2 regions of the Nitratireductor rhodophyticola genome follow, and region 2 is predicted to be linked to the other one. Evidence: riboswitches for the same ligand, from Rfam matches in the RefSeq annotation. Region 2 holds a riboswitch; the other holds the start of a gene.
What was found. A riboswitch is a leader RNA that binds a small molecule or an ion and turns the genes downstream of it on or off. The one in region 2 is predicted to bind S-adenosylmethionine.
Positions count from the first base shown of each region.

Region 1: linked by a shared signal. The riboswitch ahead of KUG85_RS07215 (O-succinylhomoserine sulfhydrylase) and the one ahead of metA (homoserine O-acetyltransferase MetA) in region 2 are both predicted to bind S-adenosylmethionine.

Region 1 is NZ_JAHSSF010000002.1:305,594-317,167, forward strand. It holds gene KUG85_RS07200 (Hsp33 family molecular chaperone) at 1-595, shown strand, start outside; gene apaG (Co2+/Mg2+ efflux protein ApaG) at 588-980, opposite strand; gene KUG85_RS07210 (CDP-alcohol phosphatidyltransferase family protein) at 1,173-1,778, shown strand; gene KUG85_RS07215 (O-succinylhomoserine sulfhydrylase) at 1,786-2,976, opposite strand; SAM riboswitch at 3,027-3,104, opposite strand; gene KUG85_RS07220 (2'-deoxycytidine 5'-triphosphate deaminase) at 3,188-4,279, shown strand; gene KUG85_RS07225 (ion transporter) at 4,289-5,086, opposite strand; gene KUG85_RS07230 (PhoX family protein) at 5,293-7,173, opposite strand; gene KUG85_RS07235 (TonB-dependent receptor domain-containing protein) at 7,371-9,350, opposite strand; gene KUG85_RS07240 (helix-turn-helix transcriptional regulator) at 9,830-10,597, shown strand; gene KUG85_RS07245 (Csu type fimbrial protein) at 10,988-11,485, shown strand; gene KUG85_RS07250 (fimbrial biogenesis chaperone) at 11,510-11,574, shown strand, end outside.
Region 2 is NZ_JAHSSF010000003.1:77,165-88,738, forward strand. It holds gene KUG85_RS11400 (gamma-glutamylcyclotransferase) at 1-417, opposite strand, end outside; gene KUG85_RS11405 (DUF2125 domain-containing protein) at 493-1,488, shown strand; gene KUG85_RS11410 (prephenate/arogenate dehydrogenase family protein) at 1,492-2,427, opposite strand; gene hisC (histidinol-phosphate transaminase) at 2,431-3,531, opposite strand; SAM riboswitch at 3,650-3,727, shown strand; gene metA (homoserine O-acetyltransferase MetA) at 3,781-4,701, shown strand; gene KUG85_RS11425 (omptin family outer membrane protease) at 4,891-5,856, shown strand; gene KUG85_RS11430 (DUF1330 domain-containing protein) at 5,888-6,214, opposite strand; gene KUG85_RS11435 (NAD(P)H-dependent flavin oxidoreductase) at 6,297-7,364, opposite strand; gene KUG85_RS11440 (class I SAM-dependent methyltransferase) at 7,368-8,132, opposite strand; gene gloB (hydroxyacylglutathione hydrolase) at 8,440-9,207, shown strand; gene yddG (aromatic amino acid exporter YddG) at 9,210-10,100, opposite strand; gene KUG85_RS11455 (DUF3108 domain-containing protein) at 10,125-10,841, opposite strand; gene rpmB (50S ribosomal protein L28) at 11,144-11,440, shown strand.

The DNA.
Region 1 (11,574 bases), on a different contig from region 2:
GGCTTTGACAGTTGATCAAGGCTCCGACATGCAGCGCTATCAGGGCATTGTGCAGCTCGACGGCACCACGCTCGAAGAGGTGGCACGCACCTATTTCCGTCAGTCCGAGCAGATCCCGACCGAGGTGCGTCTTGGCGTTGCCAAGATGGTGCTTCCGGGGGGTGAGAGCGGGCAGGAACACTGGCGTGCAGGCGGGTTACTCCTGCAGTTCCTGCCGGGGTCTCCAGAGCGCATGCGCGGCTTCGACCTTCCCGGCGGCGATGGCGACGAGGACCACGACGGCTCGACCCATCCCGAAGACGACGCCTGGCAGGAAGCGCGCATGCTGCTCGCCACCGCGGAGATGACGGAGCTGGTTGACCCCACGGTCGGCGCCGAGCGCCTGCTTTACCGCCTCTTTCATGAGCATGGCGTGCGCGTTTATGAAGGATCGGACGTGCGCGACGACTGTTCGTGCTCGCGCGACAAGATCAGGTCTGTTCTGGACGGGTTCACGCCGGAAGAGGTGGCTGACAGCATCGAGGATGGCGTCATTCGCGTCACCTGCGAGTTTTGTTCGACCGAATACGTGTTCGATCCCGGCGATTTCAGTTGATCCGCGTGGCGGCACCCGGCAGATCGAGCGAGAATGCCGGGATGTCCACGTCAAAAAACGCACCGCGCGGCCCGCGCATCGTATAGCGCCCGACCATGATGCCCGAGGGGGCGGTTAGCGGGCAGCCGGATGTGTAGGTGTAACTGTCACCCGGCTGCAGCACCGGCTGTTCTCCCACGACACCCTCTCCGCGCACTTCCTGCACCCGCCCCGTTTCGTCGGTGATGTGCCAGTAGCGCGCGACGAGCTGCACGGTCTCGGGCGAATGGTTCGTGATCGTGATCCGGTAAGCCCAGACGAAGTGCCCGTTTTCGGGGTCCGACTGCGCGGACAGGTAGCTGGGTTCGGCGCTTACTTCGATCGATTGGGTGACAGCTCTGTACATGGTTCAAACTCGCCTTGCGCGCATCCGACGCAGGAAGGGTGGGTCCTTCCCGTGAAAGATCAAGAGCATAACAGAGATGACATGGCGGTTCATGTATGAGGTTCGATGATCTTTCATGACGCCATTGTGAGCGGCATGAGAGGTCGAATGGCGTTAAGCATGGGGGCATTGAGGACAACGTGCTGGTGAAACATGCTTGACGGTTGGGCGCACCGAAAGATCGATCCCGGATTATCGGCCATGGCCGCTCAGCTTGCGGCAGCGGGGGTGCGCGCCAACGCTGTCACCTATGCGGGGCTTGTCCTGGGGTTGGCCGCCGCTGCCGCCATTGCATTTCAGGCTTACTGGGCCGGGCTCGCCCTCATCCTGGCCAGCCGTTTATGCGACGGGCTGGACGGAGCCGTTGCCCGGATACACGGCAAGACCGATTTCGGGGGGTATCTCGACATCGTTCTGGATTTTGCCTTTTACGGGGCCGTGCCGCTCGGCTTCATCATCGCCGATCCCGGTGCCAACGCAATCGCCGGCGCCGTCCTGTTGCTGGCGTTCTACGTGAACGGGGCGAGCTTCCTCGCCTATGCGATCATGGCGGAAAAGCGCAGGCTCAAGAGCGATGCGCGCGGTGAGAAATCGCTGTTCTTCACTACGGGGCTTGCCGAAGCGAGCGAGACACTGGCCGTATTCGTGGCCATGTGTCTCTTACCATCCTGGTTCCCGGTTTTTGCCTACGGGTTCGCCGTGCTTACCGCCTACACCACCGTGTCACGCATTGTTCTGGCGGGCAGACGGTTCGGCTGAACCCGCTTCAGGTCGCGTCCAGTGCCCGTTCGATGTCAGTGAGAAGATCGTCGCCGTCCTCAAGACCCACCGAAAGGCGCAGCGTGCCGTCGCCGATGCCCAGTTCGGCGCGGGCCTCGTCAGACAGATTCTTGTGCGTCGTCGTGGCAGGATGGGTAATCAGGCTCTTGGCGTCACCCAGATTGTTTGAAATCTGGAAGATTTTCAAAGCATTCTCAAAGGCGAATGCGCCTTTCTTGCCGCCCTTCAGTTCAGCGCAGATTAGCGTCGAACCGCCCTTCATCTGCCGGGCGATGATATCTGCCTGAGGGTGATCCTTGCGTCCCGGGTAGATGACGCGGGCGACCTTGGGGTGGTCGGCGAGCAGATCGGCGATACGGCCGGCGCTCTCGGTCTGCTGGCGCACGCGCAGCGGCAGCGTTTCCAGCCCCTTGAGCAGAGTCCACGCATTGAAGGGCGAGAGGCTTGGCCCCGTATGGCGGAAAAAGTCCTGCAGTTGCTCGTCGATCCACTCCCTGTCCGAAAGGACGACACCACCCAGACATCGGCCCTGACCGTCAATGTGCTTGGTCGCGGAATAGACGACCACATGCGCACCGAGCTCAAGCGGCTTTTGCAGAAGGGGTGTGGCGAAGACGTTGTCGACCACAAGCCGCCCACCAACTTCGTTGGCAAGGGCCGCTACGCCGGCGATGTCGGCCACTTCCAGAGTCGGGTTGGTGGGGCTTTCAAGGAAGAAGAGCTTCGTGTTCGGCCGCACGGCGGCCTTCCAGTTTTCAAGCTTCGCGCCGTCGACAAGCGTTGTCTCGATCCCGTAGCGGGGCATCAGCGTTTCAACCACCCAGCGGCACGATCCGAAAAGCGCGCGGCCCGCCACCACATGATCGCCCGCCCTGAGCGAGCAAAGCAGCGCGGCGGTAACGGCGGCCATGCCGGAAGACATGGCGCGCGCCTCTTCGGCTCCCTCCAGCGCACACATGCGGCGCTCGAACATGTCGACGGTCGGATTGGCATAGCGGGAATAGACGAAGCCCGGTTCTTCGCCCTTGAAGCGGGCTTCCGCCGCTTCCGCACTGTCATAGACAAAACCCTGCGTCAGATAGATCGCTTCGGAGGTTTCGCCAAAATGCGAGCGGGTGACCCCGCCATGAACAAGCGCCGTCTGTGCTTTCCAGTCGTTCTCGGAATTGTCTGTCATCGCTTCTACACCCAACAAAAAAACCGGCCGCGAAAAGCCGCATGCCGGTTCGGTGATCGAGCGCGGCCTTTTAGCGACTTCTTTAACGTGGCTGCAAGCCGACCGGCCAAATCACCACGGGATAAAGGTCCATTAGACCTTCAGGCGCCTTGCGTCAACGACAAGCGGCGCTAAACCTCGTTCAATCAAACCCTGTGCAAGGAGAGGGGCGTTGGCAAAAGCGGGAATTCTGCCGGACAAGGACATTGCGGCACTGTTCGACAATGGGGCGCTCGCCTCGGCCCACCCGCTGGATGGCGACCAGATTCAGCCGGCCAGCCTCGATCTGAGGCTTGGTACCGTTGCATACCGCGTGCGCGCCAGCTTCTTGCCGGGGCCGAACCACCGGGTTTCCGAAAAGCTCGAGAAACTCAAGCTGCACGAAATCCAGCTCGGCGAGGGCGCCGTGCTGGAGACCGGGTGCGTTTACATCGTGCCGCTGCTGGAAGGGCTCGATCTGCCAGATGGCATCTCCGCCTCCGCCAATCCCAAGAGTTCGACGGGCCGGCTCGATATCTTTACCCGTGTGATGACCGACAACGGGCAGGAGTTCGACAAGATCCCCGCCGGCTATTCCGGTCCGCTCTACATGGAGGTGAGCCCGCGCACCTTCCCGATCGTCGTGCGCACCGGATCGCGCCTTTCGCAGATAAGGTTCCGCACCGGCAAGGCGCTGCTCGATGAAAGCGCGCTGGCGGACCTGCATGCGCGCGAGACGCTTGTCGCTTCGGACGACCCCAACATCACCGGCGGCGGTATCGCGCTTTCGGTCGATCTGAGTGGTGGCGAAAACGGCTTGATCGGGTATCGCGCAAAACATCACACGGCGCTCATCGACGTGGACAAGCGCGATCAGCACGACATCGCGGATTTCTGGGAGCCGCTGACCGGCGACGGTGCGGGCGGCCTGATCCTCGATCCGGACGAGTTCTATATTCTCGTGTCGCAGGAAGCGGTGCATGTGCCGCCGCACCACGCTGCCGAGATGACGCCATTCGATCCGTTGGTGGGCGAGTTCCGCGTGCATTATGCGGGCTTTTTCGATCCCGGCTTCGGGCATTCGTCCGCTGGCGGAACCGGCAGCCGTGCGGTTCTGGAAGTGCGAAGCCACGAGGTTCCGTTCATTCTCGAACACGGCCAGATCGTCGGCCGTCTCGTCTACGAGCGGATGCTCTCACGCCCCCGTGCGCTCTACGGCGCGGACCTGAAGTCCAACTATCAGGGCCAGTCGCTGAAGCTCTCCAAGCACTTTCGCATGCGCTGACCGCAGGGGTCAGCGCTCTTCGCGCGCCTTATCGACAGTCAGTGCCTGCACCTCTTTGCGCAGGGCGCGGATTTCATTGAGGATGATCTCCTGCTCGGCCTGCAGGGCTGTGCGTTCTGCCGAAGCCTCTTCATCATGCTCGGCCTGCATGGCCGAGACGATGATACCGATGAACAGGTTGAGCACCGTGAAAGTGGTCGAGACAATGAAGGGGATGAAGAACATCCAGGCGAGGGGATAGACCTCCATCACCGGACGGACAATGCCCATCGACCAGCTCTCCAGGGTCATGACCTGGAACAGCGAGTAGGCGGAGAGGCCAATCGTGCCGAACCAGTCCGGAAAAGAAGCGCCGAACAGTTTGGTGGCCATGACGGCGAACACGTAATAGACGAGACCCAGAAGCAGCATGATGGAGCCCATGCCCGGCAGGGCCGCAATGAGGCCTCCGACCACCCGGCGCAGTGACGGCACCATGCTGACCAGCCGCAGAACGCGCAGGATACGCAGGGCGCGCAGCACCGAGAGCCCGGCCGTTGCGGGCACGAGGGCGATGCCCACCACCACGAGATCGAAGACGCGCCAGGGATCGCGGAAGAAGTTCTGCCGATAAACCGCCACACGGGCCAGAAGCTCGGCGACGAACACGCCGAGAATTGCCTGATCCAGCGTCTGGAGCAGTGGACCGAAAGCGTCCATGGCCCGCTCGGAGGTCTCGAGACCGAGCGTAACCGCATTGATGATGATGAGAACGGTGATGACCGCTTCGAAGCGGCGGGATTCGATCAGGCTCTTGAGCGATTGCACGTTTGGCAGTCCGGTTGGTGATTTGTAGAATTGGGCGGCAAACAGGTGGGATGGAAATGGGGCGACGTCAAGCCGTCCATAACAGTCTGGCCACAAGCGTATGCTTCATGCGTGCAGACAGGCAGACGCATCACGCTCTGTCAGGTCAAAAAAAGAGGCAGGGAGCACTGCTCCCTGCCTCGTTCATGCATTTGTGTTGGCGGTTCTCAGCCGATGGCTTCACCATCTTCGCGCCAGACGGAGATCACCGCCGAGCGGGGCTTTCCATTGCCGTCCGGCCAGTTGCCGCCCGGATGCTGGATGCCGACGAACGCGACCTTCCTGTCCGCCGACCAGGTCAGGCCGGTCACCTCGGCGCCGTTCGGCGCAGTGAGGAAGCGGGCGATTTCGCCGGTCTCGGGATTGCCCACCAGCATCTGGTTGTTGCCCTGCCCCTCGAACTCGCCTTCATTGCTGTCGTCGCCATCGGTCTGGATCCACAGCATCCCGTCTGAAGAGAAAGCCATGCCATCGGGCGAGTTGAACATATTGCCTTCGTTCACATTGTCCGACCCGGCATAGACATTGTTATAAGCCTTCGGGTTGCCGGCCATGACATAAAGGTCCCAGGTGAACGTGTCGGCGCCATGGTCCTCGCCTTCCGGCCGCCAGCGAACGATCTGGCCGAAATTGTTGGTCTCGCGCGGGTTTGGGCCGCCCACGGGCTGTTCATCGCCGCCGGCATTGGCCTTGACGCCGCGGTTCTTGTTGTTGGTCAGGGCGCAATAGGCCTCGACCCGCAGTGGATTGGCCGCAATCCATTCCGGGCGGTCCATCGTGGTGGCACCGACTTTCGATCCGGCCATGCGGGAGAAGACGAGGATTTCCTCGATCGGCATGCCGGTGGTCTCCGGCGTCAGGGCCAGCCATTCGCCAGTCATGTCGTCATTGAACCTGGCAACATAGAGCGTGCCGTCCGAAAGCAGTCCGTCCGTCGGCTGGCCTTCGGCCCAGGTGCCATTGGATACGTAGCGATAGATGAACTCGCCACGCTCATCGTCGCCCATATAGACCACGACGCGCCCGTCGGCAGCCTGCACCATCTCGGCGTTTTCATGCTTGAAGCGCCCGAGCGCGGTGTGCTTGACGGGCGTCGATTCCGGATCGAGCGGGTTGATCTCTGTCACCCAGCCGTGGCGGTTCGGCTCGTTGGGCTCTTTGGACAGGTCGAAGCGCTCATCAAATTTTTCATAGGCGTAGCGGCCTTCGCCGCCGATGCCGTAGCGCACTTCGCCTTCCGTGGCCTCGCGTTCGGCTGTCGTGCCGAAATAGCCGTTGAAGTTCTCTTCGCAGGTCAGATAGGTGCCCCAGAGCGTTTTGCCGGAGCCGCAATTGTTCATGGTGCCTTTCGGCGAGCGGCCTTCCGGATCGGCATTGGTCTTGACCAGATCGGAGCCTGCGGCAGGGCCGTCCATGGTCATCGGCGTCTCATGCGTGATGCGGCGGTTATAGGGGCTGTCGAGCACCACGGCATAGCCATCGCCGCTGTCAGCGATTTCCAGCACCGTCACGCCCTGCATGTTTTTGAGGAGTTTCACCTCGTCCGCATTGCGGGGCATGCCTTCCGCTTCTGCGGGGAGATTGATCTTCGGGTTCACATATTCGGAATTGATGGCAAGGATCGTCCTGTCGCCATCGGTAAAGGTCTCCATGCCGTCCGTGTTCTCACCGAACACCTTGTCCGACATCTCGACCGGCACGCCCGTTTCGGGTGAATAGGCGCCTTCTGCATCCTTGAAGAGCGGGTCGCCCCAGCGCACCAGGGGCTTCCAGCTATAACCGGCAGGAACGTGAATCTCGTGGTCGGTGGCAATCCCGATGGGCTCGAAATTGAACGTTGCGCCCTCCGCCTTTGCAGACGACGTGGAAGAAAGAACGCCCGTTCCCATAACGGCTGCAGCAGAGCCGAAGGCGAGCACACCGCCCAGGAACCCGCGACGCGAAATGGCGCGCTCCACAACGGCGTCAAAGGCGTTGTTGTCAGGGCGCGGGTCGCGCATTTCGTCGAATTCGTCCCACGACAGGCGAACGATATCCTGCTTGTTCATGACGGCAGTCCTCTGGCTGTTTGGCTGGATCGAGCCGCCTGTGGCGGCATCTGCCTGTAGTCGTAGCGAATGCGTGCGACAGGATTGTTACAGCACTGTGTCCAGACGGCGAGACTGATGAGGCGCAAATGGAAAAGGCCGACCGTGGCGTACGGTCGGCCTTTCAGATGATCGTCGCATTACCGGTTTCGGAGAGACTAAAACTTCACCGCGGTGTGGAAGGTGAAGGTGCGGCCTGGCGCATAAACAGGATCGATGCCACCTCGGTTCGAGCTTGCGGCAAAGCCGGTGCGCTCAAAGTAGGTTTCATCGAACAGATTCTCGACACCGACGCGGATGGTCATGTTTTCATAAGCCGGAGGTGTCCACTCGGCATATGTGTTGACCACCGTGTAGGCTGGCTGGTCGTAAAAACCTTCTGCCGTGGCATACGCGTCGGAAATCTTGCCCGCCCACGCCAGCGATGCGCCGAGCTTCAGATTGTAGTCGGGGATTTCATGGTCGATGTAGAGTGTGGCCATGTCGCCAATCGGCATGAACGTTCCGCTGTTGGGCAGTGCCGACACGCCGCCCACTGTCACCTTGGCCTTGGTGAACGTGGCACCGATCTTGGTATTCTCCCAACGGTAACCCGCATTCAGCGTCACACCGCGTGAGCGGGCCTCGTCCGGAGAATTGTGCAGCGTGCCGCCCGTTCCCCATTCATAAACGGGAAGACCGTCAATGCGCGTATCGAAGAAGGTCACGCCGGCGTTCCAGTTCTCGCCGCCGAAATTCGCACCCACTTTCAGGTTCTGCGCCGTGCCGGCGCTGAAACCCGGGTCCGTGGCGAAACTGTCGTCGCGGGCATGCACATAGCCATAGTCGCCGATCACATAGCCAAGCCAGGTGCGCGAGGCGCCGGCAAACACTTCGAAATGATCGTTGAACTTATAGGAGACCGTCGCGTTCACGCTGGCGCCGCTGTCGGAGAACTTGTTGTCGTTCCAGTCGGTGAAGCGATGCCCGTCATAGCGCACGCCGGTCGACAGGTTGAGACCGTTGTCGAATTCGAAGCGCCCCTGCGCGAAAGCGCCGAGCTGAAAGGTCGAGAAGTCGCGGTAGCGGCGATTGTTGTTGCCGTAGTTGTCGGTGAAATAGCCATGCCGCCCGAAGTCGACACCGGTCGTGATGTTGCCGTAGTCGAAGGTGAAACGGTTCTGGACCTTACCGCCGAACAGATCTTCATCCAGGGCCATGTTGCCGTTGGTGCGGTTCTGGTAGTTCGGACGCCAGTAGTTGTTTTCGCTGTAATAGAGCGTCACCTCCGGGTCCCACATGTCGGTGGGGGCGGTGGTGGTGTATTTCAGGTTCACGGCATCCCGCGCGACCTCAAGCGGATGCACCGTATCGCCGGCGAGCCCCATGTTCATCTTGATCAGGCGGTCGGCCTTGTCACGGCTGCGCTCATAGCCAAGCTCGATGCGATGGCCTTCTGCTTCATAGCCGAGTTTGGCGAGAATGTTGCGGGCCGCGGGCTCGGTGCCGAGGATTTCCAGCCCGTCGCCGCTCTCATAGTTCTTGCCGGTTGCACCATGGGTCATGAGGAACCAGTCGAACCCTTCATGCCGGCCATAACCGGCGGCACTGCCCGATAAGCCGCGGCCGTTCGTGCCATAAGAGAGGCCGAGCCGGGCACCGAGGTTCTTTCCGTCTTCAAGCAGATCGAGTGCGCCGACGGTCTCGTAGCGGATCGCCCCCGCTGCCGCGCCAAAGCCGGAATCGGCGGCGGCGGCGCCTGCTTCCACCTCGACGCGTTTGAGGAACACGGGATCGACGACGTTGGAGCCCGTGTGATGCCAGCTTGTCGCGGTTTGCGGCACGCCGTCGACGCTGACAGCCAGGTGCGATTGTTCCATCCCGAGCACGTGAATGCGCTTGGAAGGGCCGCCACCGCCCGAGACGCTGATGGAGGATTCACGCGTGAAAAGTTCGGAAACGTTGCTCGGTTGCAGGATTTCCAGGTCTTCCTGCGTGACGACGGTTCCACCCGTCGCTTCGATGTTTTCCTTGCCGTCGCTGATGACAGTGATCGTGTCGAGGACGGTTGTGGTCGGGCTGTTTTCCTGCGCCTGCAATGCCGATGAAAGCGCAAGCAACGAAACGCCGGTGAGCGGCAGTATCCGCGTGAACGTCATTTTCTTTCCCTGTTAATCCCCGGCCGGCAAGCGCTTGGCCCCGGCTTGGCGGCCATAAGTCTGATGATGCAGCGGGCTGGAACCGGATGAAGCGCAGAGAGCGTGCATGCTGATGCAACCGTGCTGCGTCCGTACCCCACCGTAATCGCCCCCTCGCATGCGGACTTCCCAAGCCCCGTGCCGGGCGCCCGTTGCCTGCTTCAGGCGGCGGGCTTGCTTCTCGCATCGACACGGCTTAATCTTGAGAAGATTGGTCATGTATATGTTTGGCCGCGAGAAGGAGTCGAGCCGAAAGAGTTTGTCGGGAACCGCAATTTCTTAGGCTCAAACGGCATTGTGCCGGTCCTGGTGCGGCTGCGCCGGATCGGTGTCAGGGTCATTGAATGCAGTACACATCACAGGAACTTTTTGTCGGTGCCATCGAGGGAGTGCCGAACTGCACGTCCGATACGCGTGAACTGGGCATCTGGCCGAAATTCATGCTGATGGTGCTCTTGCAGGGCGCTCAGCACTTCGTGATCGATGAAAGACATTTCGTCATCGATGCGGGCACCGAGGAGGCGAGCTCTCCGGTTGTGTTCCTGCTGAACGTGGCTAAGGACAGTCGATTACGTTTCTTCAACGACAGCCGGACCCCGTTGCGCAAGGTCATGATTTCGGCGCCATTACCCTGGTTGCAGCGTCTCTTCGACACGCGGGATGAGGCGCAGAAATCGGTGTTGCAGAGCTTTTTTGCACAGCACCTCTCCCACTTCTCGTTCGAGCCCGGCCAGCACATCGTGCAATCGGCTCAGAAGATCATGCATCCACCGCCTGCGCTGGAGGGCGAGTTGACTTCCCTTTATCTGAGAGCGCAGGGGCTCGACCTGATGTGGCAGTCATTGCTCACCATGCTGGCTGACAGGAAGGAACAACTTCCCGCGCCGACACTCATGAGCCTGCGCTATTGCGAGCGCGCACGTGATTTTGTCATCGGCAATCTGGACCGGGAACTCACCATTGGCCTGATCGCACGCGAGGTTGGCTGCAGCGCGTCCACGCTGCAACGGCATTTCAAGACGCATTTCGGGATGACGGTCTTCGACTTCATTAGGCAGAAGCGTCTCGAGGCCGCACGCGCGGCGCTTGCCGACGATGGCATCCCGATCTCGCACGCAGCGCATCTGGCTGGCTACAACAACATTTCAAGCTTCACGACGGCCTTTCGAAGGGCATATGGCGTGACGCCGAAACAGGTGCGTGTTTAGGGCAGTTCCAGGAAAAGTGGAAACCGGTTTTCCGTCGATGCGCCGGGCAGAAAACCCGGCGCGACATTCAAAACGTGACGCCGAGTGTCGCCTTCAACCCGTGGTCACCGGCATGGGATGCTATCCTTCCGGAATAGGACAGTCCGGGATCGTGCGGATCGTTGCAGCGATGCAGGATCCCCCGCTGCAATAAATATTTATATCGCTTTGAACATATGATCAAAGAAAGAGACTAAAGGATCAAAAACAGCGCCGAACATGTCGTAATATAGGTATAAAATAGTTTGCCGATTTAATCGAATCATTACAATTGTTGTGCAGCCTTTCTATGCGGGTGGGTGGCTGAATGAATTCCTGATTCAGGAATTTGCTGAACCATGAGGGGACAGCATGCGAACTCATTTCCTATTCGCAATGACCGCCCTGGGTGTATTTTTAAAAACCTTGGAGCCGGCTTCCGCCGCCACCGCCACCGGCTCGATGAATGTCCAGATACAGATCATTGCCGAGTGTCTGGTCACGTCGGCTACGGATCTCGACTTTGGCACTGAAGGCATTATTGCTTCCAACATTGACCAGACCAGCACGATCTCGGTTCAATGCACTGACGGCACCCCTTACAATGTAGGGCTCGGGGCGGGAGCTGGCAGTGGCGCGACCGTCACCAACCGACTGATGACCGGACCGGCCTCCGCCACGATCGGCTATGCGCTCTACCGGGATTCCGGACGAACGCAGAACTGGGGGGAAACGGTCGGTACCGATACGGTTGCCGGCACCGGAAACGGCAATGTTCAGGCAATTACGGTGTATGGCAGGGTGCCCGCGCAGGCAACGCCGGGCGTCGGCACATATACTGATAGCGTCACCGTTACTGTTACGTACTGATCTAGGGTCAGGAGGGAAAACGCCATGCGAACCCTGCTTACAGGCCTCGGTGCGATCGCACTTTTCGCGCTGTGTGGTCTATCGCCTTC
Region 2 (11,574 bases):
CGATTGCCCGACCGATGCGCTGACCTGCCGCGCGGCATGATCGACATCGAGGCTGCCCGCATACTGGCCGTGACTACGGTCGACCACATAGGTCAGCGCCGTTACCGAAGCACCGTCTTCCAGACGGATTCCGACGCGGCGTTCCAGATAGACATTCGTGACGAGTTCCCGTTCGCGCAGATAGTCGACCACTTCCGTTTCAAGTTCGCCCGGCACACGAAAAGCGAGGCCAAGGCACGACCCGCCCCGATCAAGCCCCAGCACCAGACCCGGCCGATCCGGCGTCCCACGATGCACATGCGAGTGGATACACAGAGCGCGGCGATAGCCATATAGTCTGGCTTTGCGGGTCTCCACATGCGCAAAACCCGGCCGCCACATCAGCGATCCATAGCCAAAGACCCAAAAATCGTCCATATCGCCTGCCCAATGCTTGAAAGGGTGTTGCCGTCTCGCCATCACTGGAGGCGAACGGGTTAACCGGAGGACATCATGCCGTCAAGAAAACGCGCCAGACGCAGTTTCAGCCGCCGTTTCTTTCTCTTCGCGCTTTTCATCGTTTTGGTGATCCTTGCCTATACGGGCGCCTGGTTCTACGCCGCCGACACGCTGGAACAGCGCACGATCACTGCGATCGAAGACCTGAACGCCGGACACCAGCGCGCCAATTGCGAGGAGCCGACAGCCCGCGGCTATCCTTTCCGCATAGGCCTGTTCTGCCGCAGCGTCTTTTATGAGGATGCAGAAAACGGCGTGTCCGTAAGCGCCGGCGCGTTCCGTTCTGCCGCACAGGTCTATCAGCCAATGCGCACGGTGGGCGAGCTGGACGCGCCTGCCCGCATCGCAACGCCCTATCTTCCCGCCATTGAAGCCGACTGGGAGAACATGCGCATCAGCGCACGCCTCACGGCCAGCCTGCCGGAACGTCTGTCCAGTGAAGCAAAGAACGTTGTTCTGACGCTTGATGATGACAACCGTCAGCCCATAGCCCGCGCTGGCAACATTCAGGCCCACACGCGTCAAAACGGGACTGATCTGGACCTCGCCCTGATTGCGCAGGCCCTAACCATCGATCCGGGGCTCACAAACGGCACCGCGATACCGGCCATCGACGGTGAATTGCTCGTCACTCTGGATGATGGTGTGGCACTGGCCAGCACCAGCGTGCCGGAACTGCGCGGCCGTTCGGGCACCGTTGAAAACCTTAACCTCAAGATCGCAGGCGGAAATGCGGGCCTCACCGTCAAGGGGCCGATCAGGATAGACGAAAACGGCCTGATCGATGCCGAACTGCGCGTGACGGTCAACGAGCCTCAGAGAATCGCGCAGCTTGTCGGCCAGATCGTGCCTGACAAGCGCGATGAGATCGCCGGAATCACGGCCGGGCTCGCCAATCTCGGTGCGGCACCGACCCTGCCGGTGAACATCCGCCAGGGTCGCGTCTTCGTCGGCTTCCTGCCACTCGGGAGCATTCCGCCCGTAAGATGAGGCTTACGGCTTTTCGGGGTGCGCAAGCGCGTGTCGGCCAAAGTCCGGCACGTCGATGTCCTGACCTGCCTCGATGATGGACCGCCGGATCGCCCGTGTCCGGGTGAACATTTCGAAGAGCTTCTCCCCGTCGCCCCACCGGATTGCACGCTGGAGAGCCGAGAGGTCTTCGGAAAAACGGGCCAGCATCTCCAGGATCGCATCGCTGTTGTGCAGGCACACATCGCGCCACATCGTCGGGTCGGAGGCTGCCAGACGTGTGAAATCGCGGAAACCGGAGGCCGAGTATTTGATGACTTCCGACTTCGTGACCGCCTCCAGATCGTCCGCCGTACCCACGATGTTGTAGGCGATGATATGCGGCAGATGCGAAACGATGGCCAGCACCATGTCATGATGTTCAGGATCCATCCGGTCCACCATCGCGCCACAGCCTTCCCAGAAGGCTGACAGACGCGCCAGCGCGTCCACATCCGTATCCGGCAGCGGCGTCAGAATGCACCAGCGCCCCTCGAACAGATCCGCAAAACCGGCATCCGGACCGGAATCTTCGGTACCCGCGATCGGGTGCCCCGGGATGAAATGTACGCTGTCAGGCAGATGCGGTTGCATCTGCGCAATCACCGACGCCTTGGTCGAGCCGACATCCGTGACAATCGCCCCCGGTTTCAATCCCGCGGCTATGACCTTTGCGACCGCGCCCGAGGCACCGACGGGAACCGAGACGATAACCAGATCGGCGTCCCGCACAGCTTCGGCCGCATCCTGCTCGTAGACATCGCCCAGCCCAAGTTCGCGGGCTCTGGCCAGCGTCTTCTCACTGCGACTTGAAATGGCAATGGTGGTCGCAAGACCGCCATGCCTGACGGCCCGCGCAAGCGACGAACCGATCAGGCCGATGCCGACCAGCGCGACCTTGTCAAAAAGTGGTTCAGGCACAACTCAGCTTTCCATGAATTCCTTGAGCGCGGCAACGACGCCGCGATTGGCCTCTTCGGGGCCGACAGTCAGACGCAGCGCGTTGGGGAAGCCATAGGGCACAACCCGGCGCAGCACATAACCGCGCGTCCCAAGGAAGGCGTCCGCATCCGCTGCCGACTTGCCGCCATTCTCGGGAAAATGGATCAGCAGGAAATTGCCGACGCTGGGCGTGACCCTCAGGCCGAGCTTGCCAAGCTCCTCGACCAACCAGGCACTCCAGGTCTCGTTGTGCGCAACGGCCCGTTCCACATGCGCCTTGTCGCGGATCGCCGCCGCACCCGCCTCGATGGCCAGCGCATTGACATTGAAGGGACCGCGCACGCGGTTCACCGCATCCACCACATGCGCCGGTGCATACATCCAGCCGATGCGCAGCGCCGCCATGCCGTGGATTTTGGAGAAGGTCCGCGTCATCACGACGTTTTCGCTCGAAGAGACGAGTTCGATACCGGATTCGTAATCGTTGCGGCGCACATATTCGGCGTAGGCAGCATCCAGCACCAGAAGCGCCGTCTTCGGCAGGCCTGCCTGCAGGCGGCGCACTTCGTCCACCGGAATGTAAGTGCCAGTCGGATTGTTCGGGTTGGCAAGGAACACGATGCGCGTTTTTTCCGTCACCGCCGCAAGGATTGCGTCGACATCCGCACGCTCCTTGTCTTCCTTCACCACCACCGGCGTGCCACCGGCCGCCAGCGTCTGGATGCGGTAGACAAGAAACCCGTGCTCGGTGAAAATCGCCTCGTCGCCGGGCTTGATATAGGTCTGCGCGAGCAGGCCAAGAAGCTCATCGGACCCGTTGGAGCAAAGAATATTGGCCGGGTTCAGCCCATGCGTCTCCGCAATGGCATTGCGCAGTTTGGTTGCCGATCCGTCCGGATAAAGCTCCAGATGCCCCATCGCTTTGGAAATCGCCTCGACAGCCGCGGGCGAGGGCCCGAGCGGAGATTCGTTCGAGGAGAGCTTCCACACCTTCGTCGCACCTGGCGCGCTCTCGCGGCCGGGCACATAGGCGGCGATATCCATGACACCGGGCTTCGGTTCGGGACGGACGGACGTACTCATTGAATGGTCCTGTTTTTGGGAAACGGTTAGTCGGATCCTCGACCCTGCGGAGAAAATCCGTCCGTTGCTTTAGCCCATGACAGCGATTGACGCAAAGAAAACACCATCCTAAATAAAGACCTTCACTCGTGGTGATTTGGCCGGTCGGCTTGCAGCCACGTAAAACAATTCGCTAAAAGGCCGTGCGAAGCAGAATTTGCTGAGACCGGTCGCGATTTCGCCACCGGTCTTTTTTGTTGGAGCAAAACAATGCCGATCAAGATCCCCGACCAGCTTCCCGCCCGCGATGTTCTCGTGCGTGAAGGTGTGTCCGTGATGGACGAGCAGACAGCGCTGCGGCAGGACGTCCGCCCACTACAGATCGGGCTCCTCAACCTCATGCCCAACAAAATCCGCACCGAAACCCAGTTTGCCCGGCTGATCGGCGCTTCGCCCCTTCAGGTGGAACTGACCCTCGTGCGTATCGGCAACCACCGTGCCAAGAACACGCCGGAAGAACACCTGATATCCTTCTACCAGACCTGGGAGGAAGTGCGTGACCGCAAGTTCGACGGCTTCATCATCACCGGTGCGCCGATTGAGCTTCTCCCGTTCGAGGACGTCACCTACTGGAGGGAACTGGAGCAGATTCTGGACTGGACGCTGACCAACGTCCACTCATCCTTTTATATCTGCTGGGGTGCCATGGCGGCTGCCTGGCATTTCCACCGCATTCCCAAATACACGCTCGAGAAGAAGGCTTTTGGCGTCTTCAGGCACCGCAACAATGCGCCCGCCTCTCCCTTCCTCGCCGGCTTCTCAGACGATTTCGCCATCCCCGTCTCGCGCTGGACCGAGGTCCGCTCTGCCGACATTCCCGCCGACAAAGGCCTCCAGGTGCTCATGGAATCGGACGTTACCGGCCCCTGCCTTTTGACGGAAGAGACAGGCAACCGGCTCTATATGTTCAACCACATCGAATACGATTCCACCTCGCTCAAGGAGGAATATGACCGCGATGTTGCCACGGGGACCGAGGTTGCCGTACCGCACGGCTACTACCCGGACAACGATCCCAGCCGCCCGCCTCTCAACCGCTGGCGCTCACACGCGCACCTGCTCTTCGGCAACTGGATAAATCAGGTCTATCAGTCGACGCCTTATGAGCTTGAACAAATCGGTCAGCGCTAGTAGACGCACATCCGCTCCTTTCGCCAGGCATGTTGCCAAACGCCCGAGAAGAATAGCGGGTCGAAAAAGAGTGTCAGTTCGAAACACAGCTTATTATTGCATAAAATAAAAATACACTAAAAATTATATAGAAGTGATTTTGTTTACGTTTTTTTAGAAGCTCTTAATTTTGACAGTGGATTCCAAACGATGCGCAAGTTTTTCATTCCAGCTATATTATTGTTTTCAATTTCACCGACATTGGCGCCTGCAGCCGACCTCTCGGTCCCAAACAGATTAGAGTTGGCATCGCGCGACGGTGAAGTCACCTTCATCGGAGGCGTGGGCTACACATTTCTCCGGGCTGAAGAGATCGTGTACGACTCTGCTGGAAATCGCGTCAGCGCGCTTTTCTGGGAGAGCGAAGCGCCCGTTCTGACTGGGAGTTTGCATGCGCGTTTTGCCGGCCCGTGGACGCTGGCGGCAAGCGCGACAGTGGGCATATCCGGGAAAAGCCGAATGGAGGACTATGACTGGCTCGATGCATCGCCCAGCTATGCCTTCAACGACTGGAGCGATCACTCGATTCACCCCGATACGGAGCTAAACCATTATTTCACGGGCGATATCGCACTCGGGCGTGATTTTGAGATCAGGGATTCGCTGACCCTCAATCTGCATGGTGGTTTCAAATATACAGACGTCAAATGGACTACTTTCGGCGGTTCATTTGTCTACAGCGAAAATGGCTTCCGTGACGATATAGGAAACTTCCGCGACAGTGAGCGTGGCATCTCCTATCAGCAGAAATTTCCGGGCGTCTTCCTGGGGGCAGAAGCCACCGCAAGGCACAAAGGCTGGACCTTCTCCCTCCAGGCGCGCGGGGGCCTCAACTTCAAAGTCGAGGATGAAGACCACCACTGGTCGCGCGACCTGCGTTTCAACAGTGATTTTGGCACCCTGCCGTTCGTTTCTCTCTCCGGGCGGGCAGAATATAACCTCACCAAAAACGCCAATCTGTTTGTCGCCGCAAATTTCGAGCAACATTTCCATAAAATCGGCGATGTGCGGATTTCCGAAATCGCTTCCGGCGCACCGGTTGAGGCATTTCAGGATGGTGGCGGCCTCGAGTTCCGCACCGTCACAATCTCCGGCGGCTTCAAAATGAAGTTCTGAGGTGTTCGGGGCAAGGCAGGCCCCGTCATCCTCATGCTGCAGACAGAATATCGCTTGCCCTATGGTCGGCGTCGACACCGTCGATCAACAGGATCTCGCCGTCTGAGTTGTCGCTGCGCAGGGTCTTGATGGCCTGATAAGCCGGCGAGGCATACCAGGCATCGGCCTTCCCGCGATCTGGAAAGGCGATCACGATCAGGTCGCCCTCCCAGTTTCCTTCCTTCACCTCCGGCAGTGCGCCGTGGATGATAAAATGCCCGCCGAACGGCTCGAGCGTTTCATCGATGCGCTCCAGATATTCGACGATGGCCGGGCCCATGACGACATTGCGAAGATGACCGATGGCGTAGGCTGGCATGCGCGAAGTCCTTCTCTCGAACATTGTTTGAGAGCACATTGCAGCGCCTTCTGAATGAAACCAATTACCCCTGAGGTAAACGCTAACCTCGAAGAAGCGTTTCGGCATCACGGGCGAGTTTGACAGTCAGTTCGCCCGCCGGCATCGGAGCGGCGAGAGGTGCTGCCTGCCCCGCCCAGAGCGGCGAAAAATCGCTCACCCCCGCCTTCTCGGCGGCAGCACGCAATGGCCCCACCGCCGCCGTGGCCAGCGGAAACGCTGGAGCCCTGTCGCTCATCGGCCCCACCTCACTGACGAAGCGGTTCAGGAGACCGCGGGCAGGCCGGCCCGTGAAGACATTGGTCAGAACCGTGCGGTCGTCGCGCGCAAGCGCCAGCGCATCGCGGTGGCCGGGGCTGGTGAGCGCTTCCGGCGATTGCAGATAGGCCGTCCCGACCTGAACGGCGGATGCCCCAAGCATGAAACACGCGGCAACCGCGCGGCCATCCGAGATTCCGCCCGCAGCAACGACCGGCACGGAGACCGCATCGACCACCTGCGGCACCAGCGCCAGTGTGCCGGGCTGTGTGGCAATGTCCGGCTCGAGAAATACGCCTCGATGCCCGCCGGCTTCCGCCCCCTGGGCGATGATCGCGTGGCAGCCATTCTCTTCGAGAAAGCGCGCCTCGGCGACGGTCGTTGCGGAAGCTATGATCTTCGCGCCTGTCGCACGAACGCGCTGCATCAGCGCACCGTCCGGCAGGCCAAAATGGAAGCTCACCACCTCCGGCCGAAATTCTTCCACGATGGCACAGCTTTCTTCGTTGAAAGGATTGCGCCCAGCCCCGGGAGGTGCGGCATCCGGATCGATTCCAAACTCGGAATAATAGGGCCGCAGGCGCTCACGCCACGCCGCTTCCCGCTCCGCATCGGGCGTGGGTGGCACATGGCAGAAGAAATTCAGATTGACCGGCCTGTCGGTGCGCTGACGTATAATGCCCATTTCCGTCCGGATCTTTTCCGGCGTGAGCAGGGCGCAGGGCAGCGCGCCGAGCCCGCCCGCCTCACAGACTGCAATCGCCAGTTCCGATCCGGCAGACCCCGCCATCGGCGCAAGCAGGATCGGAAGCTCAATGCCAAAAAGTTCGGTAATCCGGGTATCCATCGCCATTGGTCAGCACTCCCTTTCCTGATTGCGCCTGAGGGCGCCGACGCGTGTTGCGCCCTGCGGTGAAAGCACCGGCACGAAGACACGACGCGATGCGCGGGCTGTCACCGGCAGCCCCTGGTAGAGACGCTTTTCAGCCTCCACCACCAGAACGCCGGCGAAAATCGGCCAGAAGCGCCGTCCGGCCTGTTCCAGCAATTGATGAAGCCGCAGGACAAAGCGCCGCTCGGAGGGTGGAAAATGCAGGGCGTCGCCCCAGGCCGTCGCGGTAAAGTTCGCTTCCCGCAGCGCCTCGGCCAGCTGCGTGCGGGAATAGGGCCGGCCGGTGCCAAAGGGGGTGTTTTCGAAACGCGCCCACATGCCCCGCCGGTTCGGCACCGCGATCACAAGGCGGCCACCGGGCGCAAGAACACGCCATATCTCCAGCAGAGCCTGCTGCGGATTTTCCGTGTGCTCCAGCGCATGAACCATGAGCACCCGGTCAACGGAGGAATCGGGGAGTGGCAGTTCCTCCTCGAACACCAGTGCTGTGGTTGAGGCTTGCCCCGCCGGCCACGGCACCGCCCCCTGCATGGCCGGCATGAAGGCAAATGCGCGCTCCGCATCTGCGCCGAAACGGTCGAGCCAGGGCAATGTGTAGCCAAGGCCTACCAGACGTTCACTGGTGCTCTTCGACCAGATGGACGACAGCGCCATCGCAAGGGAGCGCTCGGCCAGGCGACCAAGCAGGGAAGAATAGAAAGCGCGAAGCGCAACAATGTCCGAAATCATGGCTGCGACGGTACCCCCCTTCCACGACACCGGCAAGAATTGTCCGTGGCAATCAGATGGAGGGAGAGCTTCATCGCACGATCAGAAACGAACGCAGATTTCCATGTTTGCGCAGCAAAATGGCAAGGTCGACCGACCGCCGGCGCATATGCGCCGCAAGCCAAGGGCGCGGATGCGCCCGCCCGGCGCTTGAGGGAAAGAAAGACGAAGGGCAATCGGGTTCCCCCGATTGCCATGGAGAATTGTCGCACCCGGCGTGACAAGCCGCCGCCCTCGCCCTATCGTCCAGCCGACAACGGAGAGATTCATGGCCTTGAAGATCGAGCAGTTTATGTGCCGGAGCGACAATTTCGGCATTCTGGTCCATGACACGGAGACGGGCGAGACAGCCCTCATCGACGCGCCGGAAGAACGCGCCATCCTGTCCGCCGTCGAGCGGACTGGCTGGCGCCCGACAATGATCCTCACCACCCATCATCACCCGGACCATGTGGAGGCGAACCTCGCCCTCAAGGAGCGCTTTGGCCTCACCATCACGGGTCCGGCGGCGGAAGCCGATCGCATTCCCGGCATAGATCGCACGGTGAGCGAAGGCGACACGGTTTCGGTCGGGAAACAGGGCGCGACGGTGATCGAGACACCGGGACATACGGCTGGACATGTGAGTTATCACTTCGCCGAAGCTGGCATCGTGTTTACTGCCGACACGCTGTTTGCGCTCGGCTGTGGCCGCCTTTTCGAGTGCAAACCGCCCGTCATGCTCGCTTCACTGAAGAAGCTCGCCGCACTCCCCCTGGAAACGATCGTCTATTGCGGCCATGAATATACGGAAACCAATGCCCGCTTCGCCCTGACCGTTGACCCGACCAACTCGGCACTCAGGGAGCGCGCAAAGGAAATTTCCCGTCTTCGCAGCGAAGGCAGGCCCACACTGCCGACCACCGTCGGCAGGGAGATGGCCACCAATCCGTTCCTGCGCTGGCACGACCCGGTAATCCGCCGCAATCTCGGTATGGAAGATGCGAGCGACGAGGCCGTCTTCGCCGAAATCAGGAAGCGCAAGGATATTTCCTGATTCTACGATGCCGCATCTGCCTCATGCCTGCGCGGCTTCAGGATCATGTTCTTAGCCGCAAGTGCCGCACCGAAGGTAATCAGGAGACAGGCAGCGATGATGTTTGTGGTCGGCTCGGCAGCACCGGCGGCAATCAGGATCAGCGTCGAAAGGAGCGGTGCGGCGTAGCTTGCTGCACCCAGAACCTGAATGTTACCGCGCTTGACCCCGTAATCCCATGCATAAAACGCCGCACCAACCGGCATGAGACCGAGGCCGAGAACGTTGAGCCATTCAGCCGTGGAGACCGGCCACACGGTCTCCTCCAGTCCCACATGGCAAAGCGCTGAAAGGATCGCCGTTGCCGCGCAGAACCAGGTGACAATGCTGGTTGGCACAGCCTGAAACCGCCGCGACAGAAGCGAATAGCCGGACCAGAACAGGGCACAGGCTCCCGCCGCCGCGTAGCCCAGTGCATAGCGGCTTTCAAAACTGAACCCGCCACCCTTGGTGATGATCAGCGCCGTTCCGGCGAGCCCCAGAAGCGCGCCCGCAATGTGGTGCCAGCCGAGCCTTTCTCCCGGCATTAGCGCGGAGCCCAGCACGATCAGCAGAGGCCAGAGATAGGCAATCAGGCTTGCTTCCACCGCCGGCGCGTTGCGCAGCGCCGTGAAGTAGAAGAAGTGGTACCCGAAGAGCCCGGCGATACCGATGAGCCAGACCACGGGCGGCACAGGCTCCGCTGGCCCGGCTGGCGGCGCTGCAATCCGCATGCCAAGACCGATCAGGGTTGCCACCGAAAAGGAAAGGGCGGAAAGAAGAAATGGCGGGACCGCCCCTGAACCCGCGGTGAAAAGCGCCAGAAGCGCCCACATGATGACAGCCGTAAACCCGATCAGCGTGGCACGTGCCAATATCCCCTCCCCGTGCGAAACGCCTTAATCGACCGGCCGGCCCTCAATATGGACCGTGCCAATCTTGGTTCCGATCCGCGCCTGGACGGGCGTGTGATGACCGCGCGTGCCAAGCGGTTTGAAAGCAACCAATATACGAGCCCTGTCCCGCAGGAAAGCGATTGTGGAACGCCCCTTTCGATAACCCGACACCGGAATGAAACGCGCCTTGCAGGTCACAAGGTCCCTGCCAATGTGTTCGCCCTTCGCAGCCGGCGAAAACACGATGTCAGCCCGCATCTCACCGTCGAAAACCCTGAACCGGCGATTGCAGACATCCGCCGCGTTTCGCGCCGGCGAAAGAAGCGCGGACAGGGGGTCGAGAGCACCCGCAAGGTCTTCTTTCGACACGACGATCCAGTCCTTGCCGCGTTTCTTCGGCTTCGGTGTTATGACCGTTTCGGCAACCTGCCCCCTGCTGTAGCGGATTGACGTCGTCTCCCGCTTCTTGCCGCTGACATAGGCCAGCTCGTAGGAAGACGGCACGACGGACCGCCCGGAAAGCCTGCCTTTGGAACTCACCGTCCCATCTGTCCTGTCAAAGAGACGGGCCACACCCGCGCTGGCAAAACGACCCGACACCTCGAAACGGCTCTCTTCGAGCCGGCTCGTGAAATCCGCCTTTCCAATGGGAATGCCAAACAGCGACGCACTGTAGCGAAAGCGATGAGTCTCGCTCTCCGCGCGGGCACTTCCCGCCAAAGCCAGCAGGGCGATTGCGAGGAAAAATCGAGCAACTGCACACCGCATCACGAGCCGTGCCCTCCAGCACGCCGATAAACCGGCGCGTCCCTCCCCTTGCCTAAAGAAGAATAATAAGGCAAATCTTTGGAAAAGGGCCATGGAGATTGTCCGAACCGCGTCGCAGGGTGCTTGACCCACACGCCAAATATCTCTATGGAACGGCAACTTTTTCCATAAGGCCGCTAACAACCGACCGCGCGCCGCCAGTTTCAGGTGCGGCAGTTGGGTATGGACGGGCCAAGACGATGAAGGTTTGAAAAATGTCCCGCGCCTGCGAACTGACCGGCAAAGCCGTAATGACCGGCAACAATGTGAGCCACGCGAACAACAAGACGCGTCGTCGCTTTCTGCCCAACCTGTGCCACGTGACGCTTCAGTCCGAGGCTCTCGGCCAGAACGTGCGCCTGCGCGTTTCCGCCAATGCTCTGCGCACGGTGGAGCACCGCGGCGGTCTCGACGCGTTTCTCGTCAAGGCGAAGGCCAACGAGCTTTCCCAGCGCGCTCGTCTGCTCAAGAAGCAGGTCGAGAAGAAGATCGCTGAGCAGGCCGCGGCCTGAGGCCTCTGCCGCGGCACGGCTGCGGCCCGGCAATAAAATTCATCGGCCCGCCATGGCCGCGCAGTTCGGGAATGGGCTTCTGCCTGACTGACAATGCGCTGATGGCGGGCTTTCTGGTTCCATCACCCAGGATA